Regions from separate parts of the Leptolyngbya sp. CALU 1928 genome, predicted to be linked through region 1. Evidence: riboswitches for the same ligand, from Rfam matches in the RefSeq annotation. Region 1 holds a riboswitch; the other holds the start of a gene.
What was found. A riboswitch is a leader RNA that binds a small molecule or an ion and turns the genes downstream of it on or off. The one in region 1 is predicted to bind cyclic di-AMP.
Positions count from the first base shown of each region.

Region 2: another riboswitch for cyclic di-AMP. It lies ahead of AC1S5B_RS06790 (ArsB/NhaD family transporter); the one in region 1 lies ahead of AC1S5B_RS01220 (adenine nucleotide alpha hydrolase family protein).

Region 1 covers NZ_JBXBCE010000001.1:266,001-272,573, forward strand. The annotation lists gene AC1S5B_RS01210 (WD40 domain-containing protein) at 1-1,444, shown strand, start outside; gene AC1S5B_RS01215 (geranylgeranyl reductase family protein) at 1,453-2,580, opposite strand; gene AC1S5B_RS01220 (adenine nucleotide alpha hydrolase family protein) at 2,846-3,541, opposite strand; cyclic di-AMP (ydaO/yuaA leader) riboswitch at 3,694-3,838, opposite strand; gene AC1S5B_RS01225 (DEAD/DEAH box helicase) at 4,156-6,573, shown strand, end outside.
Region 2 covers NZ_JBXBCE010000001.1:1,467,925-1,474,497, forward strand. The annotation lists gene AC1S5B_RS06775 (protein kinase domain-containing protein) at 1-503, opposite strand, end outside; gene AC1S5B_RS06780 (tetratricopeptide repeat protein) at 898-2,550, opposite strand; gene AC1S5B_RS06785 (caspase family protein) at 2,547-3,521, opposite strand; cyclic di-AMP (ydaO/yuaA leader) riboswitch at 3,947-4,178, shown strand; gene AC1S5B_RS06790 (ArsB/NhaD family transporter) at 4,373-5,713, shown strand; gene AC1S5B_RS06795 (CIA30 family protein) at 5,735-6,406, opposite strand.

The sequences.
Region 1 (6,573 bases):
AATCCTAGGACTTGCCCCCAACGCACCTCTCGCAGAAGTCAAACAAGCTTACCGAACTCTGGCAAAAATTTGGCATCCCGATCGACTTAGCCAAGAACCTCAGCTAAAGCTACAGGCGGAAGCAAAGATCAAGCTGATTAATGAAGCCTATCAACACCTCAAAGATCACCTGTCCACGCCGATGCCCGTCGATCGCGCCACTCTTGAATCACCGCCAGCATCACCGCCAGCCTCTACGGAAGTCTCCACTAGGCACACTAGACCAGAGATTTACTACAACCAAGGAGCCGAACACGCTAAAGACGGTCGCTATAAAGAAGCTTTGCATGACTTCAGCATGGCAATTCGACTGAATCCTAACTATGCTGAAGCCTATCGCTATCGGGGGTTTATAAACTCAATGTTGGGATTTGAGTTGGGCGCAGAAGCCGATTTGCAGAAGGCAAAAACACTTGGATTAAAAAAATCATCCACTGCCCAAAATACCTCAGCCAAGCAACAAACGCCTGCGGCTCATGCTTCAACAACACCATCACCCACAGCGAAGAAAGCGCCTTTTTCTCAATCGTGGAAATGTGTGCAAACCTGGCAAGACCCCTCAGGGGCTGTGACAACTATTGCCCTCAGTCCAGATGGGAAAATGCTGGCAAGTAGCAGCACAGACAACACGGTGAAACTTTGGAACCTGCGAACGGGCAAAGTATTTTGCAGCCTAACGGGTCATACGGCTTGGGTTCTATCGATCGCATTTAGCCCCGATGGGCAAGTGCTTGCTAGCGCCAGCGAGGATCACACTATTAAACTTTGGCACCTAAAAACTGGCTCGTTAATCCGCACCTTCACTGGGCATACCCAAGCGATCGCAACTATTGCCTTTAATCCAAATAGACAAACTCTGATCAGCGCAGGTCAGGATGGACTAATCAAAGTGTGGAATTTATCTGCTGGAAAATTTTCTCACGATCTGCCCTTACCGATGATTCCAGTTCGGGCGATCGCCATTAGCCCTGATGGTCAGATATTGGCGATTGCGAACCGCGATCGCACACTCATACTGTGGCATTTACCGCTCAATCAAATTCTCCGAACCTTAATCTGGGACAGTGACTTAACTGCTAACGTCACTTTTAGCAACAGGGGTCGATATCTGGCTTTTGCCAACGCCGACCACACTATCAAAATTTGGGATGTGCAATCAAACGCGATCAAACACACTATTTCTGCCCACTCAGACTTAATCAAAGCGCTGGCATTTAGCCCTAATGAAAAAGTGCTTGCCAGTGGCAGCAAAAATCAAACCATCAAACTGTGGAACATGGAAACAGGCAAGTCATTAGACACTCTAAAGGGTCATCGAGACACCATTAAATCAGTTGCATTCAGCCCAGACGGTCAAACTTTATGGAGCGCCAGTTTCGACAAAAGCATCAACCTATGGCGTTGAGAATAGGCTCATCCCATACCAGGAATTAAACCACCGCTCAAGCGGCTCATTGCAGTACTAGCGATATCAGAATAGCGAAGTTGACCGCATAGAATTTTCCCAAAGGCAGCCGTTGCTGTGGGTCGCTTAATGCCTTTTTTGTAGGCAAGCCCTGGAAATCGGTAAAAAGCTCCGGCAATGCGCTGTGCCCAAAGCATTTCTGATCCCCAGCGATCGTGGATTACCTGAGTGTAGTTTTCTAATGCGTTTAATTTGCCCACCAGCGCTTGGTCGATCGCCTCGGCTGCTTTTACACCCGTAAACATTGCCGGACGAACTCCCTCGGCAATCAATGGATCGACCATGCAAGCGGCTTCTCCTGCCAACACAGCATTTTGCGTGTGCAGCTTTTGGTTGCCATCCCATAAACAAATCGGCTGCACAAACTGCTGACAGTCCGCCGGATTAATTCCCGTTTGCTTAGCAAAGTCTGCCATGATAACGTGCAAGTCCGACGGCTCGTTTCCGCGAAAAGTTGCCCCCGCAATCGAGCAGCGATCGCCCTTGGGAAAGCTAGAAATATAGCCATTTTTGACCATGCCAAATTCAAACTTGGCGATATGAGGCTGGTTGCCAGCAGTAGAGGATTCTAGGATCGTTCCCATCCGTTGTTTAGCCTGTTTGAATCCCAACCATTGCCGCATTGAACCAGCGGCTCCATCGGCAGCAATCAAATAGCGGGCTTCAATCGTGCCATTGGCGGTTCTAACGTGCCAGCGATCGCCCTTAAACTCAATGCCCGTTGCAGTTGTGTTATCTCGTAGTTCCACGCCTTGCGCTTGCGCCTGCTGCACCAAGAAATGGTCAAAAACATCCCGCTGCACCATCCACATGGGTTCTGTGGCTTCGAGATGCGCTTCCACTGGATCTTCTAACTTCCACGTATATCGCAGGTTTTCGACCTTGCAAGCGATCGCGGGTGAAAAGTCAAAATCAAACCATTGGGCAACTTCAGGAGATACGCCACCCGCACAAGGTTTGTATCGAGGGAGTGCCTGCTTTTCTAGCAAAATTACCGAACGTCCACGTTTTGCTAAGTGATAGGCGGCAGAAGCACCCGCCGGACCTGCCCCTACAACGATACAATCAAACGCCATGACGGAACACTCCTCTAAATTAATCCAACTGCACTGTATTTTGCCAAGTTAGCTTACCGCCGCCCTATCAAACAATGGTTTAGAAAAGAGTTCTTTAAAGCTCCATAGAAGCGCTATTTTAAGGCGCAACACCCCGTTTATGAAACAGATTATTTGCTGCGCCCAACGCTCAAAACACTATCCTCCCTAGCTTAGAGAAGCCAATATATTTACAGGTGTTTAGTAAAGGAGCTTTACATTCTCAGGCGATCACTCAGGCGATCGCCTAAGGAAAAGATGGAATTCCTAACACTGGGCAAGGAAAGTCATGGACAAACTGCTGCACTAACGGGTGATTGGCAAACTGGCATCCTAAAACTAAAACAGTTGCAGACTCTGCTTGAACAACTTGACGAAGCTCGTCTGCCAAATTGCCAAACCGCAGATGGGTTTTAAGAGAACCCCGCCACTCGTTGGCTAGATGACGCGCTTGCCACAAAATATGATCTGCCTGTTCAAATTGATGCATTTGCCAATCAAAAGCACTGCAACTATCATCCTGAGCCAAGGGCAATTCAGCCACCAAGCTAGTACTCGCTTTATGGATAGCCTGAGCCTGAATAGATTCACCACACTTGCGAATCGGCAATGAATACGCCGGATCTTTTGTCAGATCGGGGCGATCAAGGAGATCTAAATAGCCGGTGCGATCGCTCCCCTCCAAGCTTCGATCCACCACATAAATGACCTGAACCATTACCGACTTTTGGGTTGCTAAGCGTGTTTGATGAGCAATCCATAAAGTCAAATCTAGCGCCGTCTGGCTATTTGGAGAGGCATTGTAGCCAACTAAAAGATTAATTTCATTAGGATTTGACAACGCAGCGTTATTTCCCTGGTTGGAAACTAGCACCATTCGCTTTGCCATTTCAGAACAGCCCAGTGCGTTTTCAAGACGCACCAACATTGGAAGAATTTCCACAGTATTTATCCCCTCTTAGACATTGGTTTACGAGAGGTGGGTCAAAGCGATAAACATGTTTAGACTCTGTGCTAGATGGCTATCCAGCATTAGAGGTCAACTACATATCTATCAGGAGGCACCAATAACCACGACTAGAAAGCCTCAGCATTGGGCGCTCCTTCCATTGCCGACGGAGTTAGCTGACGGGCTAAGACTGGAAGGTGTCTCTCTTACGAGCTTACAAGTCGCAAGATTCGCCCCAAAGAAACCGGTTCCTCCGCTCTGATACGTGCGTCAGTTTAGCTTAATTAAAAGCTATTACACTGCACCTCAGATTAGGCTACCCACTAAATTGACAGGTGAAGCTGATAGGTGAAGTTGATAAAGACGCTGATGTTGGGTAACGTTTATGAACTATTCCCCAGTTTATGGGAACTCATTGCACAAAACTGCCACCTTCAAAACAATCAGCCTTATGATGGATCGAATCTAGCCTAACAAATACCCTCCGCTAATATAGCCTGCTGATTTTAAAACAGCTATGTTTCTTCGGGATGGTTACAGCGACTATAGAATATGCACAACACCCGATTCGACGATAGATTTCTTGTACGTAATTGGATTTTTTGGGCGTGACTTCCCTTACAACTTCAGGACTTGACTTAAACCAATTGTTTCCGTTTAATCTAGATGATTTCCAGATTCAGGCGATCGCCGCACTAGAGTCAGGCAAATCGGTGGTCGTGTGTGCGCCTACGGGTTCTGGCAAAACGTTGGTTGGAGAATATGCGATTCATCGAGCGATCGCACGTGGACGGCGGGTTTTCTACACCACACCCCTCAAAGCCTTATCCAACCAAAAGCTGCGAGATTTTCGTGAAATGTTTGGGTTTGACCAAGTGGGGCTGCTCACGGGGGATATCTCCATCAACCGCGATGCCCCCGTATTGGTGATGACCACCGAAATCTTTCGCAATATGCTTTACGGCACGCCGATTGGAGAAGTGGGCACCTCGCTCACGGGCGTAGAAGCCGTAGTGCTAGATGAATGCCATTACATGAACGATCGCCAGCGAGGCACCGTTTGGGAAGAATCCATCATCTATTGCCCACCAGAAATTCAACTCGTTGCTCTTTCCGCCACGGTTGCCAATAGCGATCAATTGACGGATTGGATTCATCAAGTGCATGGACCCACCGAGTTGATCTATTCTGATTTTCGCCCCGTGCCCCTCAGCTTTCACTTTTGTAATCCCAAGGGGTTGTTTCCCCTGCTCGACGTTAGTCAAAAGCGGATTCATCCCCGGCTCAAACCTAAGGGCGGCAAAATGGCGGGTCGGATGGGGGGCAGTCAGCGATCGCCCAAACAAGACAGCCCCTCCTTGGCATATTTGGTCAGCCAGTTACAACAGCGGGATATGCTACCCGCGATTTATTTCATCTTCAGTCGGCGGAACTGCGACCAGGCAATTGATCAAGTGCGTCACTTATCCTTGGTCAACCGTGATGAAGCCGCGCGGCTGAAGCAGCAAATCGATGATTTCTTGGAACGCAACCCCGAAGCCGGACGAGCCGGACAGGTGGAGCCGCTGTATCACGGGATTGCCGCCCACCATGCGGGCATATTACCTGCCTGGAAAGGATTGGTAGAAGAACTATTTCAGCAGGGGTTAATTAAGGTCGTGTTTGCCACGGAAACTCTGGCAGCGGGAATTAATATGCCAGCCCGAACAACGGTGATTTCTAGCCTTTCCAAGCGGACGGATTTGGGACATCGCTTGCTGAACGCGTCTGAGTTTTTGCAGATGGCAGGACGCGCCGGACGACGCGGCATGGATGTGCAAGGCTATGTGGTGACGGCGCAAACGCAATTTGAAGGCGCACGGGAAGCTGCCTATCTAGCCACAGCGGCAGCCGATCCCTTGGTGAGTCAGTTCACTCCCAGCTATGGCATGGTGCTAAACCTGCTGCAAACTCACAGTTTGGAAGAAACCCAGGAATTAATCGAGCGCAGTTTTGGACAATACCTCTCGACGCTATACCTCCGTCCTCAACAGGAGGCGATCGCACAACTGGATGCGGAGCTTGCCCAGATTAACGCTCAAATTGAAGAGGTGGATTGGAACCTGTTAGGGCAATACGAAAAACTGCAAGAGCGGTTGAAGGAAGAGCGTCGCTTATTGAAGATCTTGCAGCAGCAGGCAAATGAGGTGCGATCAACCGATATGGGCATGGCGCTTTCCTTCGCCGTCGCCGGAACGATTATTAGCCTAAAAAGTTCGCAAAATGGCAGTCCTCACCAACTCGCTGCCGTTCTAGTGATGAAGATTGCGGGATCAGGGCAGTTTCCTTATCTGGTTTGCCTTGGCAAAGACAATCGCTGGTATATCGCCACGGTGGGTGATGTGGCAGAGTTGCGTGGCGAGATTCCTCGAATGACTGAGGTGGATGACCTGACTCCGCCGTCTGATATGCCGCCCAAACCCGGACAAACTCGTAAAGGTGATGAAAAAACTGGGGCGATCGCTCAAAAAATCCCCCCAGCCCCCGCTCTGGCAGATCATGCCCCGGAAGTGCATACCCAACAACAACGGATGCAGGGCGTAGAAGCTGAAATGCAGGCGCATCCCGTGCATCAATGGGGCAATCGCGCCACCATTCAAAAGCGCCAAAAACGCATGATTTCTATTCGCGACGAATTGAGCGATCGCCGCAACAAACTCAATCATCAAGCCCATCGCTATTGGGAAGCCTTCCTCGACCTGATCGACATCCTGCGCGATTTCGGCTGTCTAGATGACCTGATTCCCACGCCTCTAGGTCAATCCACCGCTGCTATTCGCGGCGACAACGAGCTTTGGCTAGGCTTAGCCCTAACCTCTGGCGAACTAGGGTCATTGGCTCCCCATCACCTCGCTGCCGCCTGCGCCGCCCTCATCACCGAGGTTTCTCGCCCAGATATGTGGACTCACTATAAAACTCCGGGTGAGGTAGAAGAAGCCCTAAATGGACTCCGCACTACTCGTCAGCGCTTATTTCAGCGCCAGCGG
Region 2 (6,573 bases), 1.2 Mb from region 1:
AGAACTAACTGACCTGCTTGACCGCGCAGCAGGTTGTCTGGTTTGATGTTTCCGTGCAAACTACCGCGCTCATGAATAAATGCCAAGGGTTCTAGCACCTCTCGCAGTAAGGTTAAGACTTGGGCATCACTCCAAGGCTCAGCGGGGATCAATTCTTGACTCAGCGATCGCCCCTCTACAAACTCCTGCACCATGTAAAACCCTTCATCATCTTCAAAACAATCAAGCAACTGAGGAATTTGTGGATGGGTGCCAAACTCTTGCAACAGTGCCACCTCTTGAGCAAATAGGCTGCGGACTAACTCAGCATAATTCGGGATTTCTGGGATTGGTTTGAAGCGGTGAATGATGCATTCTGAGTAGCTTGGACGGCGTAAATCTTGGGCAAGGTAGGTGCGTGCCCAAAGACGAGCCGCTAAGATTTCATTGATTTGGTAGCGTCCATTGAGAGGCTGATTGAGTTCAGGATAGGGACTTGCTGCCGGGGAAACCACATTTGACATAGGAACACATCCACAGGTTTAGAGAGGGATCAGACCTCCTGCGCGAATCATTTGCCCTCACCCTAAATCCTTCTCCCAAGCTGGGGGAGGGACTTTGAAATCGGCTCCCTTTCTCCCAAATTTGAGAGGAGAGGTTGGGGGACATAGCTTGCTTCTCGCAGAATGGACTGACTTTAGTTGCACATCGGGCTTGCTAAGTTTTTCTGCTATTTCGATTGTTTTCCGGAACAACTTGATGAAGCTCAACGACTAAGGATGGGAAGTAAGGGTAGATCTCTCCCTTGCTCTCCAAAACATCGGCTCGAAACCTTCTCGGTGCAAACGGAGAGGGTTTCGGACTTTTTTGGATAGGGTGGCGGAATCGGAAGGATGGAGCGCATCTACACAGCGATCGCTAAATAGCTTGAGTATTGGGCGTAGGAGCAGGAGCAGGCGTAGGAGCAGGGCTTTTTTGCAATTGTTCAATTCGGCGGTTGACGGTATCAGTCATCCCAGTGTTACCCGCAGCTTTATACAGGTTGGCAGCCGCTCTCAGGTCATCGATCGCCGCTTGCCGATTTCCCTTCTGCTCAAAAGCGAATGCCCGATTAAACAAAGCATCCGCATAAGTGGCATCTAGTTGAATCGCTTGGCTATAAGCCGCGATCGCTTCATCCAATTTTTTCTGACCCGCGAAAACGTTGCCCTGGTTGTTGTGTGCCCTGGCTGCGATCAGATTGGATGGATTGAGTTGAAGCGTCTGACTAAACTTTTGGAAGGCACCATCCAAATTTCCCTGAGCAAATAAGGCATTGCCCAAATTCAAATGGGCAACCGCTAGTTTGGGTTGAAGCGCGATCGCCTGAGCCGCATCCTTCAGCGCCGCGTCCTGTTGTCTTTGGTCAAATCGGGCATGACTGCGGTTACTGAACGCTTCCGCCAATTGGTTATTGATAGCCAGCGCTTTAGTATAGTCATCCACTGCCGCATTCAGATTACCCACTCGATGCTGAGCAAAACCGCGATTGAGGAAGGCAGTTGCATCTTGCGCGTTAAACTGAATTGCTTGATCAAAATCCTTAATCGCGGCGGCATACTGTCCCTGCTGATTTTTTTGGGTGCCCGACTCAACAAACTGCCGAGCTAGTTGTGGATTAGCCGAAGTCGTACCGCCGCCTGAGTTGGAACGAAGTGCTAGCCAAATGCCGCCGATAAGCCCCAACAAAGACAAAAGAAATCCTAATGTAATAAACAGCGGACGGCGATCGCTCTTTGGAGCAATCTTTTCTGCATTCGCATCTTGGGCAGAGTTGACGGAAGATTTGGCAGGGGAAGCTGTGGTCTGATCAGCCGCGATCGCAGCCCTAGGAGACATCTCAGTTACTGGCTGGCTAACACTTTTTGGCGATGCCGATGGGTCAGCCGGAGTAGAATTGGCTGCTCCGCTGAAGCCTTCTATATCTGCCTTGCGCTTGACTACTTGCCCTTTCACCCCTGTTAAATTGGCTGAAGGGTTAACCTCGCCCGGAGATGGAACCGTAGTTTCCGCAGCAGGAATCTCTGCCGAGGGGATTTGGACAGAGGAAATTTGGGCAGCAGGGATTTCTGTAGACGGGATTTGTGCGGAGGGAATTTGGGCAGCAGGGATTTCTGTAGATGGAATTTCTGTAGATGGGATGGCAGTAGAAGGATGGAAGCTTGACGGTGAACTGGTTGGAGCGGCACTACTCTTTGACAAATCGCTGGGCAAAACGGTTGCAGCGGATTGATTCGTCAAGCGGTGTTCAATTTCCGCCACATCCTCGTTGGGCAGATTCAGCACTTGCTTGAGGGCTTGAAGTTCATGGCGATCGCTCTCTCGCAACCCAGACTGACGGGCGATCGCGTCTGCCATCATGCGCTCTAGCAACTGTTCATAGAATTTTAGGTCATTTTGGCGAGGCTTGGGTTGCAGGCGAGTTGCAGATGGCTCTGCGCTGATTAACCCCGTATTACTATCGGTTAAGCTCAGCGCTTTTTGCCACTGCCTGAGTTTTTGATAAACCTCTTCTCTTTCTTTAGGAGTCATTCTGCCCTCTCTGTCAGCTTAGAAAGAAGTTCTTGATACAACTGTACCCGCTGTTGCCGCTCTTGAAAGGGACGCAACACATCCTCTTCAATCTTGGCTCCATCCTGAGGCGACAATCCCAAATGTTGGCGGAACGTGTTAAGGGTATTACGCCCCGATAAAATCCGAAACTCGGTGGTGTCGATTTCGCTCGTTTGAGCCATTTTTTCTAAAAACTGGCGGTATTTTACGGTGGGAATTTGGCTGGGAACCTGTAAGACCAGTTGATTTGCGGTGTCTTCTGAGCCATAAAACTGGGGATGCTGATCGGGGGCGGCAATCTGAAGTTTGCGCTGAGCATAGTAATGGAGTTCTTTAACCGTGAGGCTACCGTCGCAGTCGGTGTCTGCCGCTCCTGTGACGGCTCCTTCTGCCCAATAGCGCGTGTAGCTCCAAGCATCTAGGCTATCGGGTTCGGGTAAATGCTGAGTGGCGGTGGTGGCAGACAAAATCACGCGGCGATCGCCAATCAAGTGGTTATAGGTATCTTCCATCAGAGTTTCGCCTTCTGTGGGAGAGCCACCCGTTTGTCTAAAGCAGCAGTCAAACATGACCACTTGTCGCCGAGCGGGGCTGGTATCCATAACATTATGCAAAAACCGGATGGGCATGGTGCGGGCGCGAATCAGATTGCCGCGATCGTCTAGCGCCGTATGCGGAGCCGCAAAGTAAAGTTGCCCGTCTACATCTTTGATGCCATAGCCAGAGAAAAAGAATAAAACTTGATCGGCTTCCTCGCAATGACGAAACAATTGCTCGATCGCTTCCATCATGTCGAGCAAACTGGGATCATTCAGTGTTTGCACCACAAACCCAGAGGCTGTGCTTTGCAACGCTCGTTTCAGCACTTCCACGTTGGTACGGGCTTTTCGTAAGGGAGGCAACCCCAGGTCACACACACTCACCCCCACTAGCAGCGCAATCTTTCCCACAACTTTCCCCTACGCGTCCTTAACTTTCGCCTGCTCAGATCTTGCGCCGTTAGCAGTGTAGGCTAGTCTTGCTAGGTTGACTCATTCTACAAAATTAAATTTTGCAGGGATAGGAAACGATCCCAAACAAAAGCTTTCTGCCGATCGCAGCATTAACAGTTTCCAGGGATCACTTCTGATTGATCCACACAACATCTATAGCGTTTCTTGCTCTGGTGAGTTACAGACAAGGGGTTTAAGCCCTTTGTTCGCAAGGACAAACCGTACCTCAGTTATTTGAGCATTGCCATATTACATAGAACGCCCTTGAGTCCTTTTGAAGTGCCAATCAAAATCATTGCTCTCTAAGGTCTACAAAAAAATATTGAGATTAATGCTGTGTGCAACGGCAAATGATTAGGAGAGTGTGTTAAATTTTCTCCAACAACTGAAGCCAGCTTAATTTGCTTTTGTCGATTGGTGTGATTGCCAAAGCAAAGCGGAGGAACCACTTTTTGGGGCGAACTGATAAAAGGTTTTGAGTTTTGAATGATGAGTTTTGAATTGAGATGGATAGGAATGTCTATCCAGTTCATCACTCAAGCTTAGAACTTTTCTAAGGGGGCATCTCTCAGCCCTAGCCCGTCAGCTAACTCCGTCAGCATTGAGAGAGGACTGAAGAGTCAGCATTTTTACAAAATGGTTTGGCTTGCCGGTGTCTCTTGCCCGTACTGCTCAGTTTTTGTACCCGCTCGTGATACTGAGGTGCCTAAATGTTGCTAATTATTTGGCGGCGATTTGTTGCGATCGCTCAGGGAAGTGAGCGGGGTTGATTCATCGTTTAACTATTTGCTGTAAACAGGGGAAGCGTTATGGAAAGCTGGCAAGCGATCGCAGCCTTAATGATTTTTGGCTGTGTGATTGGACTCGTGATGACCGAGTGGCTGCATCTCACTATCGCGGCGATGTTGGGGGCATTGCTGCTGGTATTTTTAAATATTTTGACGTTGGATGAGGCGATCGCGTATATCGCCAAAAGCCACTCCACGATCGTGCTCTTTTTTGGGGTGATGGTCATGGTTCGCGCTTTTCAGCCCACCAAAGTGTTTGAGTATCTAGCCACCCAAATGGTGCTGCTGGCAAAAGGAAAAGGCAGTCGATTGCTGTTGGGTATTGTGGCAATTACTACGCCCATTTGCGCGGTGCTGCCGAATGCCACGACGGTCATGTTGCTGGCACCCTTAATCCCGCCCCTTGCCGCAGAAATTGGGGTTGATTTTGTGCCGCTGCTGATTTTGATGGTGTTTGTGGCAAATAGTGCAGGACTGCTGACCCTAGTGGGCGATCCGGCAACCTTCATTGTTGGCACGTCTATCAATATGAGCTTTATGGATTATTTGCAAAAGCTGAGTTTGGGGGGCGCGATCGCAGTGTTAGTTGTCATCGCAACCCTGCCGTTTTTGTTCAAAAAAATCTGGCGTACCGAACTTGACAGCTTGGATAACCTGCCTCGTCCCGAAATCAACCACCCCCGAATGCTGCTAGTCGGGTCGTTTATCGTACTGCTGGTGCTGATTTTCTTTGTAGTGGGAGAAACGCTGCCTGTGCCCGTCTCTCCAGCAACGGTAGCGCTGTTGGGTGCGGTGCTGTGTCTCATGCTTGCCCACCAGAGCAAAATTGACTCCATCAATAATATTTTGCGGGATGTGGATTGGAGTACGCTGCTGTTTTTTATGAGTATTTTTGTTTTGATTGGCGGCTTACAGAAAACAGGCGTGGTTAGCAGCGCCTCAAGCACCCTAGCCTTTCTGCTCGGCAAAAACGTGGCGCTGGGGTCTATTGTCCTCCTGTTTACCGTCGGCTTGCTGTCTAGTGTGGTGCCCAATATTCCTCTAGTGGTGGCGATGGTGCCTCTGCTCAAGGAGTATATTGTCAACGCCGGATTTGTGGGCAAGGAAATTTTGGCTCCTGGTTTCGAGGGTCAGTTGCCAGCCGAAGTCTTGCCCCTGTTCTACGCCATGATGTTTGGGGCAACCCTGGGCGGCAACGGTACCCTAGTTGGTGCCTCTTCTAACATTGTCGCCGCCGGAATCTCCGAGCAGCACGGCAAGCCGATTTCGTTTCAGCGGTTTTTGTATTACGGACTGCCAACAATGGCGTTGCAACTGGTGGTGTTGGCGGGGTATGTCAGCGTTGCCTTTTTGCGGGGATAACGGTTGCAGATTTGAAGAACCTTAATAAACCGCGATCGCCCTAACCAACAATTGAAACTCACCGGGCTGAAAATTTGGGTTCAGCGCCCCGTTATATTCAAACTTGCTCAGCATTAACTGGAGCGATCGAATGCGTGCGGTGTTCAACGCTTTCGCATTGGCAACCGTTTTCGCCCGAAACACGGGAGTCATTAGGTTAAATGGAATCCGCACCTCGATCCATTGATTCGGCACCGTGTCAAAGGAGTAGGTGTAGGCGAGGCTGTCCCAAGAATCTTCATCCCGCACCAAAAACTTATAGCGTTGCCCGTCGCCCTTCAGCCGTAGCTCAATGCCAGAGTGTCCGGTTAAGTTCAGCGGCGGGTCAAAATTGCGGGTGCGAACGGAGGCAAATCCGCCGGAATTTTCCGTGGAAACGTTCCCTGTAAATAGGGCTGCGTCGGATTGCATCTGAAACGAACTGGCGCTAACCCCGCCCATAACCACATCATCCAGTGCTCCCCAAACTTGGTTTAGCGTAGATGACGGCTGGCTGAAATCAAAAATCAGCCCTGCTTGAGGTTGGGGTGGCGGCGGTGGAGTAGAGCCAAAAACCATATGCTGAAACCAACTAACGACAGGAATGGACTCGAAAAAAGAGAGGGTTTGCAGGAATCGCCCCGCATCCCAAGATTGGCGTTCGGGTTGAGCCATAAAGCAGATTCGAGTGAGGAAGTGAACAGAGCGATCGCCCTTTCCTGAAAATAACACTTCTGATTTTTAGCGATCGCGATCGGGTTCTGCAATGTGAATCTCCGTCAGTTTAAGACGCAACTTGCTCAAAACCCACAGCTTGAGCAGGTTGCAAATGATACCAACGC